One region of the Exiguobacterium sp. s7 genome, then DNA from elsewhere that is predicted to be linked to it. Evidence: riboswitches for the same ligand, from Rfam matches in the RefSeq annotation. Region 1 holds a riboswitch; each other region holds the start of a gene.
The links. Region 1 has a riboswitch for thiamine pyrophosphate ahead of thiT (energy-coupled thiamine transporter ThiT). Riboswitches for the same ligand answer to the same signal wherever they lie in the genome.
Positions count from the first base shown of each region.

Region 1 (7,564 bases):
GGTGTCATCGGACCGCGCTGAACTCAAATTACTCCCGACGACGTTCGGGACGGACGGTTTCTATATCGCCGCATTCAAGAAAGAGGTATAAACATGAATCCAAAAGCAGTTGAAAAAAATCCATTGGTCGGTGCCAAGCCGTCCCTCTATTCCCTCACGTATTCTGAACTCGAACAGTGGCTCATCGAAGCAGGAGAAAAATCGTTCCGCGCGAAACAGTTATATGACTGGATGTACGTCAAGCGTGTGACATCGTTCGACGATATGACGAACGTCTCTAAACCGCTCCGCGAGAAATTAGACGCGGCGTTCCAATTGACGACGTTGAAAGAACTCGTCCGTCAAGAATCACAGGACGGCACGATCAAGTTCTTGTTCGAGCTTCAAGACGGTTATTCGATCGAGACGGTGCTCATGCGTCACGAGTACGGCAACTCGGTCTGTGTCACGACACAAGTGGGCTGCCGGATTGGTTGCACATTCTGTGCCTCGACACTCGGCGGTTTGAAACGTAACTTAGAAGCCGGTGAAATCACGGCGCAAGTCCTCGACGTCCAACGTGCGCTCGACGCGAGCGGAGAGCGAGTCGACTCGATCGTCGTCATGGGTATCGGCGAACCGTTCGATAACTACGACGAATTGATGCGCTTCTTGCGCACAGTCAACCACGATGACGGCTTGAACATCGGTTCACGCCATATTACGGTGTCGACAAGTGGGATCGTACCGAAGATTTACAAGTTCGCCGATGAAGGGATGCGCATCAACTTCGCCATTTCGCTTCACGCGCCGACGACAGAGATTCGGACTCGTCTCATGCCGATCAACCGTGCCTACAACTTGGATAAGTTGATGGAAGCCGTCAACTACTATACAGAGAAGAGTGGTCGCCGCATCACGTTCGAATACGGTTTATTCGGTGGTGTCAACGACACGGAAGAACACGCCCATCAGTTGGCGGACTTGTTGAAAGGCGTCAAATGTCACGTCAACTTGATTCCAGTCAACCACGTGCTCGAGCGCGACTACGTCCGCACACCACGTAAACAAATTTTTGCCTTTGAAAAAGTGCTCAAAGACCGAAAAGTGAACGTGACGATTCGTCGCGAACAAGGTTCGGATATCGATGCGGCTTGTGGGCAGCTTCGAGCGAAGGAGCGCGAACAAGAAACGAGGTAATCAGGAAGATGGAATTAGCATACCGAACCGACCGGGGGCAAGTGAGAGCGCAAAACGAGGATGCCGTCTTGATTTTAGGGGACGAGCACGCCGGGATCGCACTCGTGGCCGACGGTATGGGAGGGCATGAAGCCGGGGAGGTCGCGAGTCAGCTCGTCATCGAGCAGTTTCGTCGTGCCTTCCCGACGCTTCCGGCCTCACCGATGGAGATGGAGAATTGGTTTCGCCACAACGTGGAACTGGCCAATGAGCAAGTGCTCGACTTCTCGAAACAAGCGAACCTGCTCATGATGGGGACGACGATCGCCGGTGTCTGCTGGCACGACGAGACGATTGTCATCGTCCACGTTGGGGATAGTCGTGTGTATGCCTTGCGTGACGATAAACTTCAGCAGTTGACAGAAGACCATTCCTACGTGAACGTGTTGAAGCAGCTCGGGGAGTTGACCGAGGAAGAGATGCGCGTCCACCCGAAACGTAATATCATCACCCGTGCGATCGGCTCGAAAGAGCATGTCGAACCTGATCTGCAAGTGTTTGCCGAACCCGAGTTTGACACGATTTTAATCTGTACGGACGGCTTGACGACGCATTTGACCGATGACGAGATCAAGCAAGTCTTGGAACGTTCCGTCTCGGTGGACGTCAAGGCGGATCAATTGATCGATCGAGCCAACCGTTTGGGTGGGAGTGACAACATCACTGTTGCCCTCGTCCAGTTCACAGATAGAAAGAGAGGATGAATCCGATGCGAAGTGGAGAACGAATCAACGATCGTTATCGGATCGAACAGCAAATCGGCAGCGGCGGCATGGCAAATGTCTACCGGGCTCACGATGAGATTTTAAACCGAACCGTCGCCATCAAGGTGTTGCGATCTGAATTCTCGCATAATGAACAATTTATACGCCGGTTTGAACGAGAAGCCCATGCGGCGACGAGTCTGAACCATCCGAATATCGTCGCCATTTACGACGTCGGAGACGAACGCGACATCTATTACATCGTCATGGAACATGTCGACGGGATGACGCTGAAACAATATTTGCAAGAAGAGTACATATCTGTCGACGAGGCGCTTCGCATCATGGGACAGATTTGTGATGCGATCGACCATGCCCATGCGAATCGAATCATTCATCGGGACATCAAACCGCAAAACATGATGATTGATCAGAGCGGCAACGTCAAAGTGACGGACTTTGGGATTGCGGTGGCCATGTCGAACGCGACGCTGACCCATACGATGTCGGTCCTCGGGTCGGTCCACTACTTTTCCCCGGAGCAAGCGCGCGGAAAGTTCGCCGATGAGAAGTCAGATATTTATTCGCTCGGCGCCGTGCTCTATGAACTCGTGACCGGCCGGGTGCCGTTCATCGGCGAGACGCCGGTCGCCGTCGCGTTGCAGCATCTGCAAGACGACCCGATTCGACCGATGGATTTGAACCCGAACATCCCGCAAGCGCTCGAGAACTGTATTATGCAGGCGCTCGCGAAGTCACCGGGCGCACGTCATGCCTCGGTCGCCGCGTTCAAAAAAGATTGCATGACGTCACTTGATTCAGAACGTGCGAATGAACCGAAGCGGTCGAATGCTGAGCAAGATGCGTTTGATCAGACGCTCGTCATGGCGCCGGTCGTACCGGATGAGCCAAACGTCAAAGAGGCGCCGGAGCAACCGGTCGCAGCAAGTGAACCCGTGAAAGACAAACCGAAACGGAAGAAGAAGTGGTGGCTTTGGCTCTTGCTTGCGCTCCTGTTGATCGGTGGCGGGATTGGGGCTTACGTCATCGCTGACGAGATGTCCCGTGCCGTCGTCCCGGACGTCATCGGCATGACGAGCGACGAGGCGACGACCGAGCTCGAAACGGCCGGTTTTGTCGTCGAGGCAACTGAACGGGCAAGTGACAACATCGCCGCTGGCGACGTCATCTCGCAGACACCGCAAGCCGGGCGGAAGCCGAAACGTGGGACGACCGTGACGATCGTCGTCTCGGCCGGAAAAGAGACGGTCGAGATGCCGGATGTTGAAGGACTGTCCCAGTCGTCGGCCGAGCGGACGCTCAAAGATCTTGAGTTCACGGATATCGAGATTCAGTCGGAGGCATCCGAGACGGTCGATAGCGGGGATGTCATCTCCCAATCGATCGCCCCAGGCAACGAGGTCGTCCCATCTGAAGAGACGGTGACGCTCGTCGTCTCGACCGGCAGCAATAAAATCGAACTCGCCAACTTGGCGGGCTATACGTTCGAGGAAGCGACAACGTATGCCGAACAGAATAGCTTGAAAATCGTCAAACGTGATGAGTATTCAACGAGCGTTCCTGCGAATCAAATCATCCGTCAACTCCCGACGGCCGGTACGGCAGTCGACCCGGGGACGGAACTGACCGTCATCGTGTCACAAGGGGTCGAACCGACGGACGTCTCGATTGAACGGGAAGTCAACGTCGAAATCGAGCCGCCCGCTGAAGGCGAAGAAGCCGAGGCACTCGAAGTCGTCATTCGGACGGTCGACGCCCGTGGCGAAGTCGAGGTGTTGCGTGATAAGATAACGGAGACAACGACTTACTCGTATACGCTCGTCATCGCACCGGACGAAGTCGGAACCGCGACGATTGAAGTCGACGGCGAAGTCGTTCGCACGGATACGGTGACTTACGCACAAGCAAAAGATTCACAATGAAGAGGTGGCGTGCGCGTCGCCTCTTTTTCTAAGGAGGGAATGGAATGAAAGGTACGATTATTCGATTACAAGGCGGATTTTATGACGTCATGACGGAAGAAAAACAAGAGATCCGTTGTCGCGCCCGCGGCAATTTCCGCAACCGGAACATCTCGCCGGTCGTCGGTGACGATGTCGACATCCAAGACCAAGGGGATGGTACCGGTTATATATTGGCTGTTGACGAGCGGTCGAACCATCTCGTCCGCCCGCCGATTGCCAACATCGATCAAGCGTTCTTGTTATTCTCGGTAAAAGAGCCGGCGTTCTCGTTCCATCTGCTCGACCGTTTCCTCGTCTTGATCGAGTCGAAGCAAGTCCATCCGATTATCGTTTTGACGAAGATGGATTTGTTGACGGAGTCGGAACGGGAGAAGATTCATGAAGCAGCGGCTTTATATCGTTCCATCGGCTATGAGGTCATCGAGACGTCGACCGAGGACGGGTCGGGGATCGAAAAAATCCGCGGGTCGTTTAAGGAGAAGACGAGTGTGTTCGCCGGACAGACCGGGGTCGGTAAGAGTTCGCTCTTGAACGCGGTCGCACCTGAGCTTGAACTTGCGACCGGGAAGATCTCGAAATCACTTGGGCGCGGTAAGCACACGACGCGTCACGTCACGCTGATCACGCTCGCTGACGGGCTCGTGGCCGATACGCCTGGTTTCTCGAGCCTCGAGTTCCCAGAAGAACTCGAAGTCGAAGAGATGCGCTGGTGTTTCCCTGAGTTCGTCGAGCGGCATGATGACTGTAAATTCCGCGGTTGTGCCCATTTGAACGAACCAGGTTGTGCCGTCAAAGCGGCCGTCGAGGCGGGAGAAATCGCTTCCACCCGCTATGAGAATTATGTTACGTTTATGGCAGAGTTAAACGATAGACAACGGAGGTACTGACATGATTAAAATTGCACCATCGATTTTAGCGGCGGACTTCGCCAATTTAGAGGCAGAAGTGAAGGCGGTCCAAGAGGCCGGAGCGGATTATATCCATTTTGACGTCATGGACGGTCAATTCGTCCCGAACATTTCAATCGGCCTACCGGTGTTAGCGAGCTTACGGAAAAAGTCGGACATGGTGTTAGACGTCCATTTGATGATCGACCAGCCCGAACGGTTCGTCGAAGATTTCATCAAGGCCGGGGCGGATATCGTCACGGTTCATGTTGAAGCGACGAATCATTTGCATCGCGTGTTGCAACAAATCAAAGCGGCCGGCGCCAAGTGTGGTGTCGTCTTGAATCCGCATACGCCGCTGTCATCGATTGAACACGTGCTCGGTGACGTCGACATGGTGCTCCTCATGACGGTGAACCCTGGCTTTGGGGGCCAGGCATTCATCGAATCGGTCGTCCCGAAAATCGCGGCGCTGAGCGAGATGCGCCAAGCGCGTCGTCTCGACTTTGAAATCGAGATCGACGGCGGTGTCAACGCTGAGACGGCGAAATTATGCATCGACGCTGGCGCTGATGTGCTCGTGGCCGGCTCGGCCATCTATAACGAGCCGAGCTATAAAGACGCAATCGATAGCATTCGTCACGCTTCTCGTGTATAATCGTCGATAGAACAACAAATATTGTCGCAAGGGGTGTCACATTCTGTGGCTGAGAGGCATTTGCTAACCCTTTGAACCTGTTCCGTTCACACGGACGTAGGGATGTGGCGAAAATGCACGTTGCTACTCGATAGCAGCATGGCGTTTACGTCATGCTGCTTTTTGTCGTTCGCTCATATAATAAGGAGGGAATAAGATGAAACAACGTTTAAAACTACAGGCGCTCATTGAAATCTCATTGTTCGCCGCACTCGGCTTGATTTTTGATTTGCTCATCCCGTTCCGGATGCCGCAGGGCGGATCGATCAGCCTGGCGATGTTGCCGATCTTTGTGATGGCGTACCGCCATGGATTAAAAGGCGGACTGGCGACAGGAGCGCTCGTCGGAACGCTGCAACTGCTGTTCGGGGCTTACATCTTCACACCGGTCCAGTTCCTGCTCGACTACACGTTCGCTTACGGTGTCGTCGGGATGGCCGGACTGTTCGCTGGTCAAGTGAAACGGGCCGCCAAGGACGAGGCAAAAAAGACGCTCGTCGCCTACTTGGTGCTCGGGGCGCTCCTCGGTTCTTTGCTTCGCTACGGCGCCCACGTCTTATCAGGGATCGTGTTCTTCGCCGAGTACGCGGAAGGGCCGGTCGTCGCCTATTCGTTCGCTTATAACATGACGTATATGTTGCCGTCCTTCCTCGTGTCGGCCGTCGTCCTCGTTCTCTTGTTCGTCTCGGCACCACGTTTCGCCACGCTTGCGACCCGGGGTCTCCGCTAATGCGGGTGTTGATTGTGGCGGCCAGCCCGGAACCAATCTCGGGACTCCCGCGTGACGTCGATTACATCATCGGCGTCGACGGGGGGTACGAGACACTGTTGAACCACGGGCTGAACCCGGATCTCGTCGTCGGCGATTTCGATTCCTTCACGGGCGAAGTGCCGATCGACGCCGTCCGTTATCCATCTGAAAAAGACGTGACCGACCTCGAGATTGCGCTCGAGGCGGCCCGTGGACACGGGGCGACGGAGATGCTTGTGTACGGCGCTCTCGGTGGACGCCTCGACATGACGCTCGGCAATATTGGGCTGCTCGAGGCATATCCAGAGATGCGTTTGTTCACGTCCGGGCAAACCGTTCGTCTTGTTGGAGCTGGGCGTCACGAGCTCCCACGTCAAGCCGATCATTATTTGTCGCTCATCCCGTGGAAGCGGGCGAACGTGTCAATCCGCGGCGTCAAATATCCGCTCGACCGTCACGATGTCGTCAGCCATGAGGCGCTCACGATTTCGAACGAGTGGGCCGGCGAATCAGCGGATTTGATCGTGCACGAAGGTATGGTCCTCGTGCTGTATGTCAAAAAATGAACACAAAAAAATCCCATCGGCGAATGCCGCTGGGATTTATTTCGTTCGTGTATAAAAATTATACGCGTTCAACGAGACCTGATTTAAGAGCGCGAGCTGAAACCCAAACTCGTTTAGGTTTACCGTCAACGAGAATACGAACTTTTTGTACGTTTACACCCCAAGTGCGTTTTGTCTTGTTGAGTGCGTGCGAACGGTTGTTACCTGATTTAGGTGATTTACCTGTTACGTAGCATTTACGTGCCATGCGTTTCCCCTCCTTTTTTATGTGGGTTCGTCCTAATAGACACTCGTTTATATTAGCACGGGTTTTTTCACGATGCAACTAGAAAATCATAGGATGACAAGAAAAAAACTTGACATTACTGGAAAGGATTTTAATAATGAATGAGGGTTACGGCTACAATTGACCGAGTTTATGGAGCAGGTTCTTTTAATAACTAGGTACTTATTGTAGAATGTAGTGAAGGAATCATTCCGAATGAAGGAGGCTACTCCATATGGCAATTGAAATGAAGACAACATATGGCAATATTGACATCACGAACGACGTGGTCGCAACACTCGCAGGCGGTGCGGCGATGGAATGTTTCGGCGTTGTGGGAATGGCGTCTCAAGCTCAATTGAAAGACGGGATTGCAGAACTATTGAAGCGTGAAAACTACGCCCGAGGCGTGGTCGTACGTCAAGATGGAGAAGACGTACATATCGACATGCACATCATTGTGAGCTACGGGACGAAAGTGTCGGAAGTCG
Region 1 covers NZ_JACSLO010000001.1:201,122-208,685, forward strand. Annotated here, with positions in the region: gene rsmB (16S rRNA (cytosine(967)-C(5))-methyltransferase RsmB) at 1-91, shown strand, start outside; gene rlmN (dual-specificity RNA methyltransferase RlmN) at 94-1,179, shown strand; gene KNP79_RS01030 (Stp1/IreP family PP2C-type Ser/Thr phosphatase) at 1,188-1,922, shown strand; gene pknB (Stk1 family PASTA domain-containing Ser/Thr kinase) at 1,928-3,865, shown strand; gene rsgA (ribosome small subunit-dependent GTPase A) at 3,910-4,794, shown strand; gene rpe (ribulose-phosphate 3-epimerase) at 4,796-5,452, shown strand; TPP riboswitch at 5,472-5,572, shown strand; gene thiT (energy-coupled thiamine transporter ThiT) at 5,649-6,221, shown strand; gene KNP79_RS01055 (thiamine diphosphokinase) at 6,221-6,808, shown strand; gene rpmB (50S ribosomal protein L28) at 6,867-7,055, opposite strand; gene KNP79_RS01065 (Asp23/Gls24 family envelope stress response protein) at 7,309-7,564, shown strand, end outside.

Region 2 (7,564 bases), on a different contig from region 1:
GATGATGCTCGAAGCGCTCGGACCGCTTAAGGGCATACATCAATAATAGAATCACAAGAAAATGAAACACGTTACCGACGGTCATCGTCGTCAAATAAGACGCGTTGAACTCAGGATAAATCCAGACACCGACTTGGTCGAAACGCTGACTGTTCAAGATGTTCTCTTGACGGATGAACGTCAACGCGACCGGGACGAGCGGCAAATAAATGGCATACGGATAAATCCATCTCGGTAACTTCGCCCCGACGCCCGTCACTTTGACAATGAAGTGGACCGAACAGACGAAAATCAAAATTCCGGCGTTACCGAACCAATACGTCAAGAGCAAGGTGACTCAATAGAAAAGCCGGAAGCAAGTAAACGGCCATATAGAGAAATAATGCGGTCATGGATAGACCCCTTTCTTCTAACAAATCCATCTCTTACTTTCTCTATCGGTCGAAGCGAATCCTTTGTCGAGTTCACGGACACATCCATACAAAAAGCGAGCGGAACCAAGTCCGCTCGCTGTCGTCATCTCGTTTATAATGTGTCCTCAATCGCCGTGTCACCTTTGACGAGGTCAATCGCTTGATTGTGGGCTGCGTCATGACCAATGAGATGTGCCAAGAAGGCCGCCACGTCTGCACGCGGAATCTCACCTGTCGAGACGTCGCCCGTCTTCACTTTGCCGGTGCCGGCGTCATCTGTGAGAGCGCCCGGACGGACGATCGTATACGTAAGCCCGCTCTCCTCGAGCAGACGATCCGCATGGTGCTTCGCCACATAATATGGTTTCATCTCTTCCGGCCATGCCGAACGATCTTCCGCTTTCAAGGCGCTCACCATGACGAACTGTTTAACATTCCCGTTCTTGGCAGCCTCGATGCTTTTCGCCGCGCCGTCAAGGTCAATCAGGAGCGTCTTGTCGGCTCCGGTGCTACCACCTGAACCGGCCGCGAAGACGACCACGTCCATGCCAGACATTGCTTGTTCAAGTGACGAGACGTCACCTTCGAGGTCGCCTAGGACGGCCTGATAGCCTTTTGATGTGAAGTCATCGAGTTGCTCTTGTTTTCGAACCATCGCCGTGACTTGGTGTTTCCCTTCCTCGTGCAATCGTTCCACGAGCTGTTTTCCAATCTGTCCATTCGCGCCTATTACAAATACGTTCATCTGTCTTCCTCCTCGATTTGAATTCAGAGACAAGCGAAACGCCGTGTGGCTATGGCCACATCCGGTGCAGAAGCGATGGCTGAGATGACGGCGACGCCGTCCGCCCCGTCGTTCCGAATCATCGGGACATGTTCCGGTAAAATGCCGCCAATCCCCACGATTGGCAGCTCTCGATACATGTCTCGGACTTGGCGGATGAGTGTCGTCCCGTTCACTGCCCCGGCATCTTCTTTCGAAGTCGTCGGGTAAATTGGGCCAATGCCTACATAATCCGCATGCTCGATGGCTGCTGCCGCTTCTTCGAGCGTGTGGACCGAGACACCGAGCCACTTATCTGGACCAATCCGCTCCCGAACGATTACGGCCTCGGCATCGTCTTGTCCGATATGCACGCCGTCCGCATCAATGCGCGCCGCCAGTTCGACATCGTCGTTGATGATGAACGGGACGTCGTACGAACGACAAAGTGCTTGCAGGGTCCTTGCCATCGCTTCTTTTTTATCCCCATACAGTGCCTCTTTACCTTTTTCACGAAATTGAAAACATGTCACGCCACATTGGAGTGCCATTTCGACCGTCCGTAACATGTCTTTCGTGTTCGGTGTCCCGCATACGAAGTAAAGCCGCAACTGTTCAGCGAGTGCCCGCCTTGATGGATTCAATCGTCACACCCTCCTCTCCATACGCCACATATGCCCAATGGTTCGTCGGTCCGTGTCCGGCGCCGATCTCGAGGCCATGGGTGATGGCGCTTTGAATGAACCGCTTCGCCGTCACCGCCGCCTCCATGATAGAACGACCTTTGGCAAGTTCCGCTGTAAGCGCCGCCGAAAATGTACAACCGGTACCGTGCGTATCGCTCGTCTGGATGCGCGGGGCCGAGAGAAGGAACACTTCCGACTCCATCATGATCAAGTCTTCGGCAGTTTCACCTTCGAGATGGCCGCCTTTTAAAATAACCGCGCGCACGCCGTACGCTAACATCCGCCGAGCCGCCTCGAGACGATCATTAAACGATCGAATCGTCAACCCGGTCAGCACTTCCGCTTCCGGCACGTTCGGTGTGACGACTGTCGCGAGTGGCAACAAGGAGGTCTTGAGCGCATCGACCGCCGTGTCCTGTAAAAGCGGGGCCCCTCCTTTCGCAATCATGACCGGGTCGACGACGAGTCGGTTGAAGACATGACGTTTCACCCCGGTAGCGACCGCCTCGATGCGCGCCGCATCAAATAACATCCCGGTCTTACATGCTGCGATCGAAAAGTCCGAACCGATTGCATCGAGTTGTTGCGTGATGAGTTCCGGCGACACCGCTTCGACCCCATGCACCCCGTGCGTATTTTGAGCGGTGACGGCCGTCAGAACGCTCGTCCCGAACACCTCTAGCTCTTGAAACGTCTTCAAATCGGCTTGGATTCCTGCTCCCCCGCCAGAGTCCGAACCGGCAATCGTCAATACTTGCGGCCGCATCATGACACCACCTCAATGCGGTCGCTCGGCAACTCGACGGCTGTCATCTTGCCGAGTTCATTCAAGAAATGAACGGGGAAGTCGCCCGGTCCATCCGCCAAAGCGGTAGCCAGTTCGCCGCACCGCGCATATCCGGCGAGCGCTGTCGCCGTGGCCGTCAACGCGTCGGATTCGACCGCAAGGAACGCACCGACGACCGCACTGAGTAAACAACCGGTCCCTGTCGTCCGGGCCATTGCTGCGGTGCCGCCTTTGATTTCAATCGTCGCGTCCCCGTCGCTGACGACATCCGTCTCTCCGGTCACGGCAACGACACAGTTGTAGCGTCGTGCCGCCGCGCGTGCGATGTGATTCAAATCAACCCGCGTTTCCCCAGCGTCCACGCCGCGCGCCGCCGCGTCGAGACCAATCAATGTCGCGATTTCTCCGGCATTGCCTCGGATGACCGTCACGCGGACGTGTTGCAAAATGGATGTAGCGACGTCACGTCGAAACGCGGTCGCCCCGACACCGACCGGATCGAAGACGACCGGCCGGCTCGATTCATTCGCCGCCTGTCCGGCTCGAATCATCGTACGTTCCGTCGTCGCATCGAGTGTGCCGATATTGAGTACGAGCGCATCGCTCGCAGACGCCATGTCCGCGACTTCTTCGACGGCTGACGCCATCACCGGCGCAGCGCCGATGGCGAGCAACCCGTTCGCCGAAAAGTTAGCGACGACGATATTCGTAATGTTATGGATGAGTGGCCGTTCGGCTCTGACTTTGTCCCATAAGTCGCGCTTCATCGTGTCACCCCCGCCGGTAAATCCCACGACTCGAGCGTCCACGCCATTTCCCAAAACGCATGCTCATAATAACAACTCTTCAAGAACAGCTGTTGATACCGGACCCGTTCTTCCGCTGTCGCTTGTCCGGCGAGCACGTCGAGCCGTTCAAGCTGTTCCTCGACGAGATCGCGGAACCATTCCGAACCGTACGTCGCAATCCACGTCGCATAAATCGGATGATCGGGTGTCGCATCTTTTAATCGCTCCCCGATCTCATAATAGACCCAGTAGCACGGCAAAATCGACGCGAGCACATCACCGAGCGTCGGACCGGCCTGTTGCATATGGAGCGCATAGGCGTAAGCCGTCGGGGCCGGCTCAAACGTCGCCCACTCCGCCTCCGTCACGTTGAGCAAGGTGAAAAACTCACGGTGCAACGCATGCTCCGCTTCAATCGTATGAAGCGCGTGCGTCAAAAAGCGGCTCGCTACTTCCATGTTCGGGGCGAGGGTCGCGCCTTTCGCCTGCACTTTGGAGAACTGGTTCAAATAATATGAGTCTTGCATGACGTAATGCCGAAATTTCGCCTCGTCGAGTTCACCCGTTCCGAGCTCGCGGACGAACGGATGGTCAAAGCTGGCTTGAAACAAGGCATCGGCCTCTTGTCGAAGATGTGCGGTGAATGTCATTCATGTCTCCTCCTTTGTTATAAAAAAAGACGCCGCCTCCCATAACGGAAGCGGCGTCGGATTTACACAAAGTGTACGAGAACAATCGGTTCGCCCACTTCCCTACGCTAGCGTGAACTAGATCAGGTTCAAAGGGTCTGGACCTCGTCCATCTCAGCCGCGTCACGCGACTCCCCTAGTGGTAAACATTATGAAATTCGGTCGTCTACGACCACATCATATCAGTCTTTATCTTTGTTGAAAACCCTTTATCGCGAGAAGTGACGGTTCAACAACGTCCCCATTTGGGAGAACCGTTCGGTACCAAGCTTGCGTCGATTCGAGGCCGCGAACACGTAATAATCGACTTTGCCCATGTAATAGATCAAACGCAGGCCGGCCAAGAAGAACGTGATTGTCGTGCTGACGGCAAAGCCGACGCCGTACCAATCGATGCCGCGCGGCAAGAGCAAGAGCGTGAACAACGCATTCAACGTGAAGAACGAGATGTTGACGAACAATGCCCCGCGTCGATCCTCGAAATAGAGCAACAACAACGTCAAGATGAGAATCATCGCGTTCGCGAACGCCGCGAGCGTCGTCATCCGAAAGATTTGACCGATCTCATCCGGGACGCCGATCCAACTGACGAACACGCCTGCCATGAGGATGGCGAACAACGTCACGACGCCTTGGCTCCGCGCGAGTCGAATCAACTCATTTTTCAGCACCGACGTCATCGTCTGTTTCGCTTTCTCGATTTGATGGAGCGCCCCGCCGTAGTTAATCAATCCATAAAACGTACGGTAGCGCTCATAAAACCGAGTCTCGACGGCGACGACGAACAGGAGTTGCGTCGGGATGATCGTCAAGTACGACCAAAAGATGGCCGTGTCATAATACGGGTTGAACAAGAACGAGTCCGCGACGATCACACGTCCTTCACCGAACCAGATGATGAAATTCGTGACCCAAATCCCGAGCACGTACAACACGCCGATGGCGAACAAGTCTGGATAGCGGTCGAAGTACTTGAAGTACGAGAACTCTTTCACCGCGTAACGGAGCGGGAACGTCCGGAGCATCGCGAAGAACAACCCGAACAACGTCACAATCATCCCGACCGTGAAACCGAGCAACAGCTCGAGACTCGACGGATTGACCATGAGACGGCTAATCGCATAGACGCTCCCGACCGAGATGAGTCCGCCCAGCAAGAAGCTATAGGCCACCGCTTGATAATACTTGGCGGCACTCAAGAACAAGAACATGACCCAGATGACATTGATCGTCATGAATAAAACGAACAACGTCAGTTTGTACAGAAAATCGAGCGGCGACAATAGCCAAAAGATACTGTACAGAATCGTCGCGGCGAGGATCGTCACTTTGAGCATCCCGGTGAAGACCGGGAAAATCTCATGTGCCTTCTTCTCGTAAAACAAGTCCGCCACATATCGGGTGACGACGAGCTGTTGGAAGCTGAACAAGATTTGCGAGAAGATGAACGCGTACGAGACCGAGATCATGAAAAGCGTCCGTTCGGCGAGCGATAACGTCGGCATTTGGAACGCCAACCATTGAATCGTCCCGACGACCAAGATGACGATCAACCACGGTCCGGATGTGACGAGGCCCGAGAACGTGTACGCCTTCAACCTGGACGAATAGTAGTCTTCTTGGAACAACTTCTGCAGCTTAAACCCGATGCCCGCCATACTGTTCCCTCCTCGTTTCATAGATGGCTTTGTAGCGGTCCACGACTTGTTGGAGACGATAGTATTGACGGACCCGCTCCCGCCCGTTCTTACCGAAACGCATCCGCTCCTGCGGATAATCCATCATCCACTCGACCTTGTCCGCGACCGCTTCCGGATGAACCGGGGGCACGATAAATCCGGCTGGACCGAACGGGTCGTCTTCTCGGCCGTACAGGAGCTCGGAACAAGCCCCGACATCGGTCGCGACCCACGGGATGCCGGCTGCCATTCCTTCAAGAATCGCGAGCGGTTGACCTTCCGAGATACTCGTCAACAGAAGTAAATCAAACTTCGGCAAATAGGCTTGGACATCAACCTTTCCGACAAGCTCGACATAATCGTTCAGTCCGCTCTGTTCGATGAGCAGACGGCACTCTTCCGCATATTCTTCATCCTCATCGAGCGGTCCCATGATCGTCAGTTTGAACAGACGATGCCGCTCCTGCAAAATCTTGGCGGCGTAAATCATCGTCTTCAAATCTTTGATTGGCACCAAGCGGACGATGGCCCCGATTTGAAAGAGATCGTGCTCAGGGCGATCGACCGTCGCCTGGATTTGTCGATCGGCGATGCCGTTGGCGATGATTTTCGTCTTCTCGCTCGGGGCGCCAATCCACTCCTGATATTCGCGGTTCCGCTCGAACAAGGTGATGATCTCATCGGCCGCGTTATAGGCCTCACGCGACAAATGGTGAAAGAAACGGACCCACCTCGGCTTATACGGCGCCGGAATCCAATACGACTGTAAAATTTCCTCCTCGCGTTCCCGCGAGTAGATGCCGTGCTCCGTCAAGATGAACGGAATCCCTTGCGTCTCCTTCATGTAGGACGCGACCACACCGGCATAACCCGTTGACACGGAATGAACGAGGTCGACTTTCGGGAGCGGTTGATGGAGCACCCGTAAAATCGGAGTGTACATACTCTGCCACATCCAGAAATAGTCGATGAACGAACCCCCGTTCATTTCCTCGGCGTAGGCCGCCTTGACATTTTTCCAAAAGAACTCGCTTGCGAAAAACGCCTGACTTGAAGGCACTTCTTTCCCAAGCAAACGAAGCGCATGCCGGTTCGGACTTTTCAACATGAGCCAGTCCGATACGTTCTGTTCGTCCTCAGCGCCCCACTTTAATCGCCCTTTCGCCCGCTCGCCCACGTCGCTCAAATATAGATGGGTGATGCCGGAGACGTTCGGTGGGAACACATATTTCATCTCTTCCGGACGCTTCTCGGTCGGTTGAATCGAAATGATTTCAAACGACACTTCGGGCATCGCCTCAATCAACGTCTGCGTCCAACTTGAGACGCCTCCGCTCACGTATGGATAACTGCCCTCTAATACGAGTCCGATTCTCATTGCGCTTCCCCCTTGATGGCGATTTCAGCGTTCGCCGATGTCAGTTTGACAAGGTAGAGCGGACGGTCGGCTTCCCATTGTTCGACCGTCCCAAAGTCAAACTCTCCCGTCTCAAGTGATTGGCCTGGTTTGAGGCGAATCGTGAAATGAGAGGGGTTGACGAGACCTTCCCCGGCCAAATAGACGGTCGACTCATCAAACGTGACGTTCAAATCAGCTTGTTGGTATGTGATCATCTTTTCGGTCGCGTAGTGTTGCGTATATGCCTCGAGGTGCGGATATTGATCTTTCACGTCATGGACGATTTTGCGAAGACTCGCGAACATCGTATCCCAATCCCGACCGAAGGCCCGGTCGGGGTCGATGACATCATCCGGGTGA
Region 2 covers NZ_JACSLO010000007.1:63,011-70,574, forward strand. Annotated here, with positions in the region: gene KNP79_RS10200 (SDR family oxidoreductase) at 526-1,158, opposite strand; gene thiE (thiamine phosphate synthase) at 1,182-1,820, opposite strand; gene thiD (bifunctional hydroxymethylpyrimidine kinase/phosphomethylpyrimidine kinase) at 1,792-2,628, opposite strand; gene thiM (hydroxyethylthiazole kinase) at 2,628-3,416, opposite strand; gene tenA (thiaminase II) at 3,413-4,087, opposite strand; TPP riboswitch at 4,170-4,274, opposite strand; gene pelG (exopolysaccharide Pel transporter PelG) at 4,336-5,784, opposite strand; gene pelF (GT4 family glycosyltransferase PelF) at 5,765-7,183, opposite strand; gene KNP79_RS10235 (DUF2194 domain-containing protein) at 7,180-7,564, opposite strand, start outside.
Region 2: another riboswitch for thiamine pyrophosphate. It lies ahead of tenA (thiaminase II); the one in region 1 lies ahead of thiT (energy-coupled thiamine transporter ThiT).

Region 3 (7,564 bases), on a different contig from region 1:
CGACCGAGACGGTCCGCAAATACCCGTTCGACTTGAAAACAGGAACACTCGGGGATGGGGAAGTCGTCATCGATTTCAAAGATGAGGAAGGATTCCCGGACGGCATGACATCCGATGAGGACGGCTTTTTATGGATTGCCCACTTCGCGGGCGGACGCGTCTCGCGCTGGAACCCGAAGACGGGTGAAAAAGTGCTCGAGGTGCTCGTGCCGGCCCCGAACGTCACGTCATGCTGTTTCGTCAGTGATGACTTGAAACAACTTGCGATCACGACGGCGCGCGAAGGAATGGATGACGCGGCGCTCGAGGCCCATCCGGACGCAGGGTCGGTCTTTAAAATTGATACAGATGTGAAAGGGATGCCGCTCTATCGGTTTGGTCGATAAGGAGGTACGAAGATGGTAAAACGATTGCTCGTTCGTGCGGGAATCGGTTTGGCGCTCGCGGCGGTCGCCCGGGTCGGGATTCAAAAGCTGTTGGAGGCAAACCGGGAAGACGATCATACGTATTTGAATCCGCGGTGGGATGAGACGCCGAGTGTGGATGCCGACAAGGACGCGGATGAGGTCGGTCTGACCCAGCTCGACTCGATTTATCGAGCCGAATGGCAGGCGAACGCCTATCCACGCTCAGAGGCCGAACGCAAGGCGTTAGAGGAATAGGCAGGAGAACACGTCCGGAAACGGGCGTGTTTTTTTCTTGACAAGACGTCACCGACCCGTCATTATCTAAAAAGTAATCATTACGATTTAGGAGTGGGTAGAATGAGACGAATCCCGATCACCGTGCTGTCCGGTTATTTAGGAAGCGGTAAGACGACACTATTGAACCACATATTGAACAATCGGACGGGCAAGAAATACGCCGTCATCGTCAACGACATGAGCGAGTTGAATATCGATGAGCGATTGATTGAACAGGGCGGTTTTTCAAGGACGGACGAAAAGTTGGTCGAACTATCGAACGGCTGCATCTGTTGCACGCTCCGTGAGGACCTGCTCGAGGCGGTAGCAGAGCTTGCGAACGACCGGGACCTCGACGGAATCATCATCGAGTCGTCCGGTATCTCAGAGCCGATCCCGGTCGCCCAAACGTTTACATATGCCGATGACGCCCTCGGCATCGATTTGACGAGCCGAGTCTATATTGATGCGATGGTGACCGTCGTCGATGCGTTTCGGTTCTTAAAAGATTTCAACTCGGGCGAGTCGCTCCATGAACGCAAGCAGGCGATCGAGGCGACGGACGTCCGCGAAGTCGTCGACCTGCTCGTCGACCAAGTCGAATTCGCCGATATCATCGTCTTGAACAAGGCGGATCGCGTGACCGAGACCGAACTCGGCGAGATGACCGGACTGTTGAAGGCGCTCAACCCAACCGCGAAGCTGTTGACGTCTGTCCATGCGAACGTGGAATTGACCGAGCTGTTGGATGTCAATTTGTTCGATTTCGAACAGGCGATGCATGCGGCCGGGTGGATTCAAGAACTTGAGACAGATGTGCACACGCCGGAGACGGAAGAGTATGGCATCAGCTCATTCGTCTACCGTCGGCGTCGGCCGTTCCACCCGGAGCGTCTCCATGCCTGGATTGAGACGTTTCCGGAAGAAATCGTCCGTGCGAAAGGGTTTTTATGGATCGCTTCACGGAACGACCTCGCCTGTCTGTTTTCACAAGCGGGTTACGCCTCGACGCTCGAACATGCCGGACGCTGGCTCGCGACGCTTCCGGAAGAAGAGCGCCGTCACATGTTCGCGGCCGAACCGGAACTCGCCGCCGACTATGTCGAACCGTACGGGGACCGACAGACGGAGCTCGTCTTGATTGGGCAGCGGATGGATCGAGCCATCATCGAACAAGAGCTCGATCACTGTCTGCTGACAGATGAGGAGATGGCGCTGGATTGGTCGACGCTCCGGGACACACTTCCGGGGAACGAGGTCGTCACGTTCTCATAAGACCGTTTACAAAATGAAAGCGGTCGTCTATACTGATTCTTGCATGAACAACCGCATACATTGGACTACACTAGGGGTGCTTCGGCTGAGATGTGAGCATGGCTCCAATCCCTTATGACTCGATCCGGGTAATACCGGCGTGAGGAAGTGTGGCACTTTTTCTAATGGATTAAAATTGGACGAGTGGCCGCATTCTCATGGATGCGGCTTTTTTGTGTACACATAATAAGGGGGAATAGAACATGAACAAACAATGTGGAACGAGCCCGATCGTCGGTTTCCGCTTTACACTGAGCCCGATGACGACTGATTTCGTGAGCATCATCAAAGGGGCGTTGAAGGAGACGGATTTACAAAACGTCTGGCGACATACCGATGACGTGTCGACGGTCATCCGTGGACGAAGTGAGCATGTATTCGATGTGGCTAAGACCGTGCTGTCACACGCGACGAAGACAGGGGAACATGTGTCGATGAGCGGGACGTTCTCGGTCGGGTGTCCAGGGGATACGGCCGGAGATGAAGTGCTCGTTGTGTCGAGCGAACCGCTTAATGGTCCCGTCGGTCCGCAATATGTCTCTTCACAGTTCGCGCTCTATCCGCTCGGTGATGAGAACTACATGGACATCATCTACGAAGAAATCGCTTTTGCGAAAGAGCGGGGTGTCTTCAATGACTCGATGCATTACGCCTCAGGCATACATGGGGACATCGAGCCGGTGTTCGCTTTCTATGAGGCGACGTTTGATCGCGTCCGACAGAAGACAAGCCACGTCGTCATGACGGTGACGTTCAGCGTGAACAGCCCGTCACACGAGGGACGCATGGATGCTTAAATCGTGGAAGTTAAAAGAAATCGTCTTGTTGTCGATTTTATCGGTCGTGTTCGCGGTGGTCTATTTGGCGTTCGTCCATGCTGGGAACTTGTGGGCCGGTCTGATTGGACCAATCGCCTACGAATGGATTTTTGGGATATGGTTCATCGTCTCGATTATCGCAGCTTATATCATTCGCAAGCCTGGGGCTGCATTCTTATCCGAAGTGCTTGCGGCGACGATTGAGATGATGATTGGCAACGCCATCGGACCGCGCATCATTTTAGTCGGGATCGTTCAAGGGATCGGCGCCGAAGCGGCGTTCGCTTTGACGGGTTATAAACGCTATGATCTTTGGGTGCTCATGCTCGCCGGATTCAGTGCTGCTGTGACAAGTTTCGCATATACGTACGTCATGGGAGGGCTCAATGCCCTCAGTCCGACATATGTGGCTACGATGTTCGCACTACGCGCAACGAGCGGGATGTTGATTGCTGGTCTGGGCGGTAAGATTTTGAGCGACTTGTTGCTTCGGACGGGCGCGCTTGATGGGTATGCTCTCGCGCGACAGGACCGTATGCATGGTTGAGGCAGAACATCTGACATTTCGTTATCCGAACAAGAAATGCGATGTCTTGACGGATATCACACTACGTCTAACAAAAGGGAGAACGGTCATTACAGGGGCAAGTGGGTCGGGAAAATCAACATTGCTCGCTTTGATGAATCGTCTCTATCCGGACAATTGTGATGGCATCGTGACGGGCAGATTGCACTTGTTCGATCGCTCTTATGATACGTATGAAGCTGGCGAAGTGAACCGGCGCGTCGGAACGGTCTTTCAGGACCCGGACAGTCAGTTCGTCATGCAGACGGTCGAAGAAGAATTGATTTTCACGCTCGAAAACTTTGCCGTCGCGAGAGACGAGATGATGGCCCGTGTCACCACAATGTTAGAGGCGTTGCATTTGACCGATTATCGTCACCGTACCATTCATGACCTATCGGGGGGTGAGAAGCAGCAAATTGCCGTCGCTTGTGCCTTGATTGGCCGTCCCGAGTGGCTCCTCCTCGATGAGCCGCTCGCTCACCTCGATCCTGAGACCGCCCATCATTTCGTTCGTTGGCTCGACGGCGTCGCACAGACCGTAAACGTTGTCGTCATCGAGCATCGGCCATACATATGGGGTGATTTTTTTAACCGACAAATAAAGCTCGTGAGTGGGCGCATCGACTATGATGGACCGTTCATCGTCCGACCAGATTATGCGTTCTCTCCAATTAAAGTTGAACGAGGAAAGGAAATGTTATTTCACATACCGGAATTAAAACGAAAAACATTTCAATTAGCAGCGAGCGAGTTAAAGGTCGCTGAGGGTGATCTCATTGCGGTGCTCGGTCGAAATGGTAGCGGAAAGTCGACATGGCTGCGAAGCCTAGCCCGGAAACATCGTGAAGTCGGCCTCGTCCCGCAATCACCGGCGCATCTATTCGTTACGAATGATGTGACCCGAGAACTTGCATATGGCCATAATCGCCCGATTGAGGACGTCTTAACGCGGCTCGGGCTCGAATCAGTGCGTGACCACCATCCACTCTCCCTTAGTCACGGTCAAAAACGAAGGCTCGCCATCGGAGTGATGATGCTGTCTAATAAACAACTGATTGCGTTTGATGAACCGACTGCCGGACAAGACGAGGTATCGCTTCGTGCGCTCTATGACTTAATGGTCGAACGAACACGATCCGGCCAGACGATTTTGTTTGTGACGCACGACCTCAGCTTCGCGCGGATTGCGAACACATATTATTTGATGTGTGACGGCGACTTGAGTGGGCCATATGACGCTTCACTCTGGGATGAAAAAGAATTACTACGCACCCACGGCTTATTGATGGAGGAATCGCGATGACATTTCATGAGATGAACCCGACGATTAAATTTCTGACCGTGGCATGTCTCATGTTCGGTCTCGCCTTCATGTATAACCCTTGGACTCCGCTTGCTGTTTTTCTCGGTACAGTTACACTTCAAACGCTATTCTCTGCTGTGAGCTGGAGAAGATGGGGGTTGTACATGATCCCATTTTTATTGACCGCGCTCGGGACATTGTGGACGACGCTCGTCTTTGGAAAGCAATCAAGCGGAGATGTCGTGTTCAAGCTGTTTGGCAATGATGTGACCGACGAGAATGTGATGCTAGCAGCGACGCTCTCCTTGCGTGTGTTGGCATTCACAGCCTTGTCGCTTCTGTTCACGCTGACGACGGACCCGAAACGGTTCGTCTACAGTTTGATGCAACAAGGAAAGCTGTCACCAAAAATCGCATATAGTGTCTTCGTCGGTTTTCGTTTCTTTCCGATTCTAAAAAAAGAACTGATGCAACTATATGAAACGCATGCGCTACGAGGCGTACGTTTGGAGACGAGACTCGATCACATCCGCCACGTCCCCAAATTAATCGTTCCGCTTCTTGCTGGATCGATCCGCCAAGCGGAACGAATCGCGTTCTCGATGGAAGCACGTGGGTTTACGGGGGAACCTCGAGCGACGTACGAGGTTGTGCCCGTCACCAGGAACGACTTTCTGTTGGCGTCGCTTTTGCTCCTATTGTTTGGAGTGAGCGTATGGATTGGCATATAAACGAAACAAGACGACTCACTCGGAGTCGTCTTGTTTCGTTTCTTTCACAATTCTAAATTTCGGTTTGATTGATTCGTTATTGAACGCCTCGAGCACGGTGTTCTCGTTGGCCATACGAATCTGTTGCGGCTCGCCTTTGGAAGTCGTGCCGATACAGAACATATGCGCCTCATGGTCGGCAAAGAGCGCCTTATACGGGGTGGCATGATGCATCAAGCGTCCCGGAGAGCCCCAGCCGACGATAATCATACCTCCGCTCGCCTCGACCTCGTCGAGCGTTTCCTCAACGTAATGAAAGTTGACTTCGTCGAGTTGCGATTCGACGTACGGCAGATTGTCATTGATGGCGAGTGTTGGGACGAGGCTGATGACGCGCATCTCACGGATCGGTTGATCGAGATGGTTCCGCATGAGCATATACGCCCGCTGCGTTGTCGTACCGGACAAGAAAGCATCGCTCATCCGGGGCGAGTAGATGATGACGGCACAGATGACGCCGTCGACGACATCTGTGAATTCGTACGAACGCAAGTAGCGCTTCGTCTTGTCCTCATTGAAGACCGACTTGACACGAATCGTCACTTCCTCGATATGGGTGTTCATAAGGTTTCCTCACTTTTAATCAAATAGTGCCGGGTCAGACCCAGCCTGCGAACCATTCCAAGTAGCGGATTGTGTAGCGCGCGACACTTTGGGTTGCCGACGCCTTGTCATCCGGTAAATAAGACACATCGGTTTGATATGACTCATAAAACGACATCACATCATTGACATACTGTTCACTGCGATTGTACTCGAAGATGGCGTTTCGAATCGAGTCCGTCGTGTCTGCCTTCGTCCCGCCGTGCTCGCTCAAATAGTAAGCGGCCGTATGGGCCGAGTCGACGAGACTGTGCGGGTCGGCTTTGCCATCATTGTTGCCATCGCGTCCGAGACCGCCGTACTGTTCGATGAGCGCGAGATCCGTCAAATCGACTTCGTCCTCAGGGACATCGCCTTTTTGATCGTCCGTGTCATATTGCCAACCGAGCCACGTCCGCGGCATGAATTGGAACGGTCCGATCGCCCCGACCGATGAACGCATCGATGAACTGTGGGAGAAAATCGTCTCGACGCGATGGACGGCGGCAAGTAAGCGCCAATCGACGTCATACGTGGCCGCAGCATCCTCATACACATCGCGATGGACGGACGGGACGCCATGGTCCCCGTAATAGGCCCGGTACAGGGCATTGTTCACTTTATCATGTTGACCAAACCAGCCGATTGCGCCGAGGCACAGCACGATCACAAGCATGAGACCGGTCAGTCGCAAAATCAATCGTTTCAAGATTCCGCCTCCTAGCTTTCTAGACAATACCCGAATAGTGTAGCATATAGCTAACAGGAAGGACAGGAGTGGATATAGATGCTCGAACAGGCCGTCTTTACCATCATTCTCATGTATTTGTTGATCGTTCAATTGTTCAACGCCCGGTTGATGAAGCCGATGATCGAAACGCTCGGTCGTGGACGTGTCTATGAACAGACAGTCAAGTCGTCGTGGGGGCTCAGTCTGCTTTTGCTCGCCCTCGTCTTCTTGTTCGGCGTCCCGCCAGACATGGTCGGTCTCGGATTCGCCCCGGTCGAAAGGGACATGTCCGCTTGGAAGTTTTTCTTTTTCACGACCATCCTCATCTCCGTGCTGCTGGCGTTTTACTTGCTCGTCAAAACCTCGTCTCGGTTACGGCGGCGGTTACGACCGTACTATGAGCTCGAAATCGAGCGGTTGCTCTTGCCACGGACGGATATTGAGGCGAAGGCGTGGAGCGCTGTCTCGTGGACGGCAGGTGTGACCGAGGAATTCATATTCCGTGGTGTGCTCCTCTACACCGTCAGTCTCTATCTTGACGTCTCATCCTTGACACTCGCCTTCATCGGCGGCGCCTTGTTCGGGTTGGCCCATGCTTATCAAGGCGTCAGGGGCGTTCTGGTCACCGGGATCGTCGGCTGGGGACTCGGCTATTTGTACTTGGCGATGGGGGTATTATGGCCAGTGATGGTCGTCCATGCCTTGCTCGACCTTATCGCTGGACCGATTCACGTCGTCGATTCAGAAACTGACTGACGGCCGCCTCATAGGCGGGTTGATCTTTCAAGATACAGTT
Region 3 covers NZ_JACSLO010000002.1:470,717-478,280, forward strand. Annotated here, with positions in the region: gene KNP79_RS04975 (SMP-30/gluconolactonase/LRE family protein) at 1-386, shown strand, start outside; gene KNP79_RS04980 (hypothetical protein) at 399-662, shown strand; gene KNP79_RS04985 (GTP-binding protein) at 765-1,958, shown strand; TPP riboswitch at 2,021-2,121, shown strand; gene KNP79_RS04990 (YkoF family thiamine/hydroxymethylpyrimidine-binding protein) at 2,201-2,794, shown strand; gene KNP79_RS04995 (ECF transporter S component) at 2,787-3,362, shown strand; gene KNP79_RS05000 (ABC transporter ATP-binding protein) at 3,355-4,686, shown strand; gene KNP79_RS05005 (energy-coupling factor transporter transmembrane component T family protein) at 4,683-5,417, shown strand; gene KNP79_RS05010 (DUF1643 domain-containing protein) at 5,433-6,020, opposite strand; gene KNP79_RS05015 (lytic transglycosylase domain-containing protein) at 6,055-6,747, opposite strand; gene KNP79_RS05020 (CPBP family intramembrane glutamic endopeptidase) at 6,826-7,524, shown strand; gene KNP79_RS05025 (alpha/beta hydrolase) at 7,481-7,564, opposite strand, start outside.
Region 3: another riboswitch for thiamine pyrophosphate. It lies ahead of KNP79_RS04990 (YkoF family thiamine/hydroxymethylpyrimidine-binding protein); the one in region 1 lies ahead of thiT (energy-coupled thiamine transporter ThiT).

Region 4 (7,564 bases), on a different contig from region 1:
ACGCTCATTGAGAACAGGAAAAAAATGTAACTTTCTTAGGAGGTTTGATTGATGAAACGCCTAGGCCTACTCGGATTCAGTGTGTTTTTATTGACCGGGTGCACCGATTCCGTTGAGCAACCCATCGTCCCAGCCGATACAAATGAGCCGTCGCCCGAAGACATCACCGCTTGGACGCGAGAAGATTTTAAAGACGTCTTCGACCAATATAAAAAAGTCCCGCCGCTCTTGAAGGCACTCGAGAACGATGGACTCACCCCGTTCCGCGAGACGTTCGAGCACGTCGTCATCGCCGGCGACGGCATCCATCATACATACGCCGACATTCATCCGTTCAAACTTGACGACGGCACGTACGCCACCGTCTATGAGAGCGCGAACGGAGACATCGCCAACGGCCCCGAGTCGGTCGCGCCGCTGTTTTGGCAAGAGGCGTCGTTCCTCCAATTCGTCGAAGAAATCGAGAAACGAAAATATGGGACGAGTGCCCCACCAACGGACGTCGTTTTGACCGAAGACGAGTTTCAGGCGCTCTATAACCGTCACGCTTATACGTCCGCACTCATCGTCGAGCTCGACGAATGGGGCGTGCAAGTCGCGCGTGACCCGCTCGAGAACGTCATCATCGCGGGGAACGGGGTCAAGGAAGTGAAGGCCGATTTGATCGTCTTTGAGGTCGAGGGTGGCTATGCCATCGTCTATGACCGGGGCGGTGAGATCTTCAAAGGGCCGGAGTCGATTGCTCCGCTGTTTTGGAGCGAGACGGATTATGAAAACTTACTTGAGAAGTATGAATGACTTATCGGACACGTCGTTTCAAGTCCCGGTACTCGAGTAGCAAATTGAGCCATTGCGCCGGCTTATCGCTCGACTCAGCTACATCGTACCGGTACCTCGTCACATACACATGCCACGACAGTGCCCGATAGACGCAACCGAGCTCTTCGGCGATCAACAAGTGACGCCAAAGCACGTCTTCGGGTGCGACGCCGCTCCACGCTTCCAAGTAAACCGTACGCATCGTTTGAATCTGTTCATACCAGGCGACCTCGTCTTCTTCCGGCAATAAGTCGTACAGCGCGTTCCAAAACACGCGCACGCTGAAAAACGGATGCGTGACGGTCGCGTCGCCCCAGTCGAGGATACACAAATCATTCGTCCGTTCCCGCCAGAAGATGTTGCCGCCGTGCAAATCACCGTGCTCGAGACTCATCGGCATCCCAATCGCCAGCTCATCGCACATCGCGATCAATTCATCTTGAAGCGCGAGCATAGCCTCGGCTTTGTATTGCTCGAGCCCGGCGCAGAGCTCAGGTAAATACGTGCGAATTTCGCCCTTCAACTTGGCCGGTCGGCGGTCCGGGATGCCGTAAGACAAGTAGGTCTCGATCTGGTCGATCTCCTGTCGCTGCAGCTGTGCGTATTGACGCAACGCCGCTTCGTATCGACTCACGTCAGGTCGTTCACGTAGCGCCTCTCCGCCGATGTCTCGCATGAGCAACCAGTTCCGGGCTGAATCGATGGCGATGACGTCAGGCACGAAATCAGGATGCCGCTCGGCCAGAAACGCCGACAATCCGGCCTCGCCGCGGCTGATATCGGTCACCGCTTTGGCGTAGTAACGTTCCTCATCGAGCGCGCCAACAAGCAAGTACGTCAAATCGGTATCTTTGATCACGTGCCACCTCGCATTCGGCACGTTTGCCTCAATCCATCGTTCGAACCGTTCACGAAACGATCGGTCACGCCATGGGATTGCCTGTCTCATCCTGTTCACCCTTTCTTTCATCATCTCCTAGGAGGAAACGATATGGACGTTGTATATTACTCATACCCGGTCGATGCCATCTTGTATATGTACTTAGGGGCGACGGCCATCGTCAGTCTCATCATCGGGCTGCTCGTTTGGCGTCTGTTCAAGCGCCGAGATGTCGGCTTTTGGACAACGCTCGTTCTCAGCTTTGTCGGGCTGTCGCTCTCGCTCGTCTGGTTTCAAAACGCGTCCGTCGCCGTGTTCATGGGGACACTCCCGTGGCTGATCAATCTCGTCTTCTCCCTTTTGTTGTACGGTCTGTTCGTCGGCATCATCTATGTCACGTTCCGACCACGAAAGCTCGACCGCGTCAAATGACGGTATGCTATACTCATGTTAATAAACGACCACTAGGGGAGCCTTCGGGCTGAGACGGCATGCGCCGGACCCTTCGAACCTGATCTGGCTCATACCAGCGTAGGGAAGTGGTGTGGGATTCGTCTGTCTTTCCACGCCACTTTTCCACTTGGAGAAGTGGCGTTTTCATTTTGAAAGGAGACTATCTATGCGTATTCAACAACTCACTTGGATGGCGATGCTCATCGCCATCGCCGTCATCGGTTCCCTGTTCATCTCGATTCCGACCGGTGTCGCCCGTGCCTATCCGATTCAACATATGGTGAACGTCATCGCCGCCGTCACCGTCGGGCCGATCGGGGCCGTTCTCGTTGCGTTCGTGACCGGAATCGTCCGTGTCATGACCGGTACCGGGTCGCTCTTGGCCTTTCCCGGAGGTATGATTGGGGCGCTTTTGGCCGGGGTCTTCTATATGAAGACGAACCGCGTAGCCTTCGCCGCATTTGGTGAAGTCATCGGGACCGGCCTCATCGCTTCGCTCGTCGCCGTCCCGTACGCCAAGGTGTTGATGGGGACCGAGTTCGGGGCGCTGTTCTTCTTCCCAGCCTTCCTTGCCTCGAGTGTGACTGGGGCCGTGCTCGGCTGGATTGTCTTGGCTCGGGTCAAGCAATTGCGACCGCTCACGGCGAAGCGATAAATACTTCCCTCCCACTGATAGTAAATGGTAAAATCAGGATATCAGATATTAGGAGGTCATTTCTTGAATCGATTGACGCTATTATTGGCGGCCACCGCTTGCCTGTTCATGTCCGGTCTCTTGTACACGCTCGAACGGATCGCCACGTTCACCCGCTGGAATGCCCAGATTGCGACGGGCACGTTTTCCAGCGAGCCGATGTTCGTCGATGTGTTGCTTCAAAACGTGTTCATCTCGATTTTCGGAGTGGCTGCCATCTTCCTCTTTTTCAAAGCGGGCAACGCTGTCCAAAATACATCGTCCACAAAAGCAGGGACGGCCGACTTATGACGGCTGTCCCTGTTTGACGTGATACACCCAAATCTCTTCCCCGTTTGCCTCATCAATCAAGCCGCTGTCGACAAATCCACCCTTCGCATAAAATCGTTTCGCCGGTTCGTTCGTCGGATGGAGACTGAGGATGAGGTCATCCACATCGAATCGCTCTTGAATCCACACGAGTGCCAACTGTAAAAAGCGTGACCCGATTCCTTTCCCTTGCTCTGTCACATCGATCATAAATCGATCGAGCCAGATGTAACGCTCCACCTTGTTCTCGGCCCCAATCATCATGAAGCCGACGGGATGATCACCGCGACAAAGTGCATAGCACTGCCACGCATATTTGACATCGGTTTCCATCTCGCGGAGCGATTCGGCGTTCGTTTCGATAAAACGGGCTTGGTCAGAAGCGACGGTCAAGGCGACTACGGCATCCCGGTTCGTTTCATCGACGAGTTGAATCGTCAGCGTATCGGCAGCCATCGGCGCACCTCTTCCATGTCCAGTCCGCGCTTCGGCAAGATATAGGCGCTAACCGAGGAGTTGTATAGATACACATAATCGTCCTCCTCGACGACTTCCTTGATTCCTGCCCATGACACACGCGTCTCGCCGAATTCGTTTAAATCGCGAAGACCGTTTTCCTCCAAATCCATCGTATGCAAGCCAAGCATACCTTCGTTGCTGCGTTCGTCGATGAGACGCCGCGTCTGCTTCCGGACGTGCCGTTCAAAGTATTTCGGATAATATAGGAACCACAGAACGCTCGCGATTCCGTATATCCCGTACAGCCACCAGTCCGTCTCTTGGAGCCACGTCGCCAGCACGAAAGCAGCGCCTAAAAAGATAAGTGGTCCGATGATTCGCTGCAGGAGAATCATTCGCTTTCCGGTCTTCGAACGTTTAATATGGCTCAAGTTGAACCGGATATAGTCGTCTTCCGTCAATTCGTATTGGATTTTCATCATCATTCCCTCCTCGGTGTCCTATACGTCTCACGTGAAGAAAAGTTCCGTTCAGAACGTTGATTGGATAAACTAAAAGAAAGGAGTGACATCATGAAACAAATCCACCATCTCTGCATCCAGACGCCCGACTATGAGGCGTCCAAACGATTTTATGAGGCGCTCGGCTTCGAGCTCGTTCAAGAGTCGCCCGACTTTCATACGCGCGCGTACAACAGCTGGCTCAAACTTGGCGACTTTTATATCGAGCTCCAAACGGCGAAAGTCGATGAGACGTTGTCACCGTATTCGAAGCATGCGGCCGGTCCGGTCCACTTCGCTTTGTACGTCGATGATCTCGAAACCGAAGTGCGGCGCCTTGAGGACCTTGGCGTGACGTTCTTACCGAAACACGGCGGGAACATCTACTTCGTCGTCGACGGTCATTTGAGTAAACTGAAAGCCCCGGAAGGCACGATTATCGAGCTCCGGGACACGTTTGTCATCAAGTGAGGCCACGAGCCTCACTTTTTTTATTGGATTCGCACACCCTCATGTTTTTCGCCGTCGTCGAACAGGTACATGACAGAGAACACACTTTGTCCGTACCATTTGGAGGCCTCTCATGAAATATCTCGATTATTGGACCTATTTAACATTATCGCTCACGAAACTGTTCCTATTCAGTCTGTTGACGGCGAGCGCGTTCGACCTGCGCTTTTTGTTCATCAATCTAGCGACCATCTTGATGATGACGAGTTGGGCGCTACTCATAAAACAACAGACGCGCCGCTGGATTTTGTTCGCGTCGCTGTTTCTGCACAGCACGCTCCTCATCTCGGACGTCTGGTACTACCGCTATTTCGGCAACTTGCTGTCGGCCGCCCTACTGTCTGATATCGGCCAGATGGGAGACGTCGGGGGCGGCTTTCTGACACTGATTCAAGCGCCCGACTTCATCTTGTTCACGGACTTGCTCGTCTACGCGGCTGTCCTCCTCTATATGAAGCGACACCCCATCACGGAACCGAAACGTCTCGGTCGCCGTTTGGCGGTCGCCGGTTTTCTTGTCGGCTTCATCGTCTTTACCGTCCCGACCGTCGTTCATTACGCCGAAACAGATCACCGGAAAAGCTCGATTTCGAACATGCGCGAGTATTATCAGCTCGGCTTTTGGGGCTATCACGGCCTCGATGCATTCCGCGGCATTCAGGACGCCCTTCATCTCGGTGACGACCTGACAGAACGGGAGCGCAGCCAAATCGAAGCGTTGGCGACCGAACCAGTGGAGACCACAGTCGATACGAACGTCATCGTCGTCCAACTCGAGTCGTTCCAAGCGTCCGTAATCGGTCAGACGGTCAACGGGCAGGAGCTGACGCCGAATTTGAACGCGCTTCGTGATGAGATGCTGTACTTCCCGAATTTTTATCATCAGACGCACGAGGGCCGGACGTCTGATGCGGAATTTACCGTCAACGCCTCGCTCTATCCTGTCAAATCAGGTTCGGTGTATACGCAGTATGCGACGAACACGTTTGACGCCTTGCCTGAGCAGTTGCGCCGAGCCGGCTATGATACGGCCGCGATGCATGCGTTCGACAAGGAGTTTTGGAATCGCGCCAACTTCTATGAGCAGATTGGCTACAACCACTTCTTCCACCAAGACGATTATCCGGCCGATCCGGTCATTGGTATGGCCGTCGGCGACAAGGAGTTCCTGATGACATCGGTCGACCACTTGGACACGTTGGACGAGCCGTTCTATTCCTTCATGGTCGCGTTGACGAGCCATACGCCGTATGAGATTCCGGTCGAGGAGAAACGGTTGGATTTATCGGAATACGAGGACCCGCTCCTCCAAGACTATTATCATACCGTCCACTACAGCGATGCCGCCGTCGGTCTCATGATTGAACGACTGAAAGCCAACGGAACGTGGGACGACGCCTTGGTCGTCTTTTATGGCGACCACGACAGCGGATTGACCGCTGCCGGTGACGAGATGGCTATAAAAGCAGACGCCGACTCCACGGTCGATTTGTTCCAGCTCGATCGCTCCGTCCCGTTATTCATCAAACCGGCCGGACTCGAACGAGGTCAGACGGTACAGGCGAGCGGCGGTCAAGTCGATTTGGCCCCGACCATCCTCGATTTGCTCGGGATGACACCGACGTACATGCTTGGAAGTTCGCTTCTCGACGATGAGCCCAATTTGACCGTGTTCCGGAACGGATCGTTCCGCTACGACGACCTTTATTTCGTCCCGGATTTGACAGAGCCGGTCGGCAGCGGCATGTGTTATTCGGTCGAGACCGGTGATGACTTGCCGCTTCAAACATGCGAACCATATATTGATCAAGCAGTCGAACAACTCCGTTTGTCCGATACAATCGTCGTGAAAGACGCACTGTCCGACTTCACACCAAACGACAAACAAGCCGCCCCGAAATAATCGGGATGGCTTGTTTTTGTCAGTAGACGTTTCGTAACGCGGCGACATCGATTTTCTTCATCGGTAAGAACGCTTGCGTCACTCGCGCCAATTGTTCCTTTGTTCCGGTCGTCAGCATCTCTTCCATCTCCCACGGCACGATTTGCCAGGAGACACCATACCGGTCTTGGAGCCAGCCGCACTGTTCCGCTTCCGGGACGGCCGACAGCTTGGCCCAGTAGTCGTCAATCTCGGCTTGCGACTCACAAAACGCGATCAGCGACTGCATCTCGTTGAAGGCGAATTGATGATTTTCCACGCTGTCCATGGCGACGAACTCACGTCCGGACAAGACGAAACGGGCATAATTGAGCTTTCCTTCCAACTCTGGGCCGTCTGTCGCCTCGTAACGGATCAGATGGTCTTCGAGCACATAAGAATCCGGAAAGGTGGAGATCCAGTCGTTCATCGCCGCCTCGGCCCGACCGAACACGTCTCCGACGAACAAAAAGCACGGGGTCACGGTCTGGATGTCCATCCCGCCGCTATGCATGATTTGCCACGAGACACCGTGCTTGTCTGTCAACCAGCCGTAGCGCTCGCTGAAATCATACGTGTCGAGCGGCATGAGCACCTCTGCCCCATCCATAAGTTCGTTCCACAGCGTCTCCACTTCTTCCGACGTCGGGAACGTGACCATGTACGAGATGGACGGGTTGCGTTCCTTTAACGGACCTGCCCCGAGCAGTTGAAAGAACTGTCCCGCCAGCGAGACGGTCACAACCGTCGTCTCACCCGAAGGCGTATCGCTCAGTTTCGTCGTATAGTCGACGAATGAATCCGGGAACTTCGACACATACCACTCCGCAATTGCCTCAACGTCATCTTCGAACCAAATACACGGGATAATCGGTTGAGTAATCATAATCCTTTCTCCTTTCAGACTTCACGCAGACGATACACGTCACGGACGGCGAGTAGCGTCTCAGCTGTCTTTCGGTATGCTTGGTAATGCGGTGAGTTGATGTGATGGTCAAGCGCCGTCTCGTCTTCGTACT
Region 4 covers NZ_JACSLO010000007.1:108,484-116,047, forward strand. Annotated here, with positions in the region: gene KNP79_RS10485 (hypothetical protein) at 52-798, shown strand; gene KNP79_RS10490 (aminoglycoside phosphotransferase family protein) at 800-1,768, opposite strand; gene KNP79_RS10495 (hypothetical protein) at 1,811-2,131, shown strand; TPP riboswitch at 2,156-2,254, shown strand; gene thiW (energy coupling factor transporter S component ThiW) at 2,319-2,807, shown strand; gene KNP79_RS10505 (hypothetical protein) at 2,871-3,137, shown strand; gene KNP79_RS10510 (GNAT family N-acetyltransferase) at 3,132-3,611, opposite strand; gene KNP79_RS10515 (YcxB family protein) at 3,593-4,093, opposite strand; gene KNP79_RS10520 (VOC family protein) at 4,187-4,585, shown strand; gene KNP79_RS10525 (LTA synthase family protein) at 4,698-6,527, shown strand; gene KNP79_RS10530 (VOC family protein) at 6,547-7,431, opposite strand; gene KNP79_RS10535 (putative quinol monooxygenase) at 7,446-7,564, opposite strand, start outside.
Region 4: another riboswitch for thiamine pyrophosphate. It lies ahead of thiW (energy coupling factor transporter S component ThiW); the one in region 1 lies ahead of thiT (energy-coupled thiamine transporter ThiT).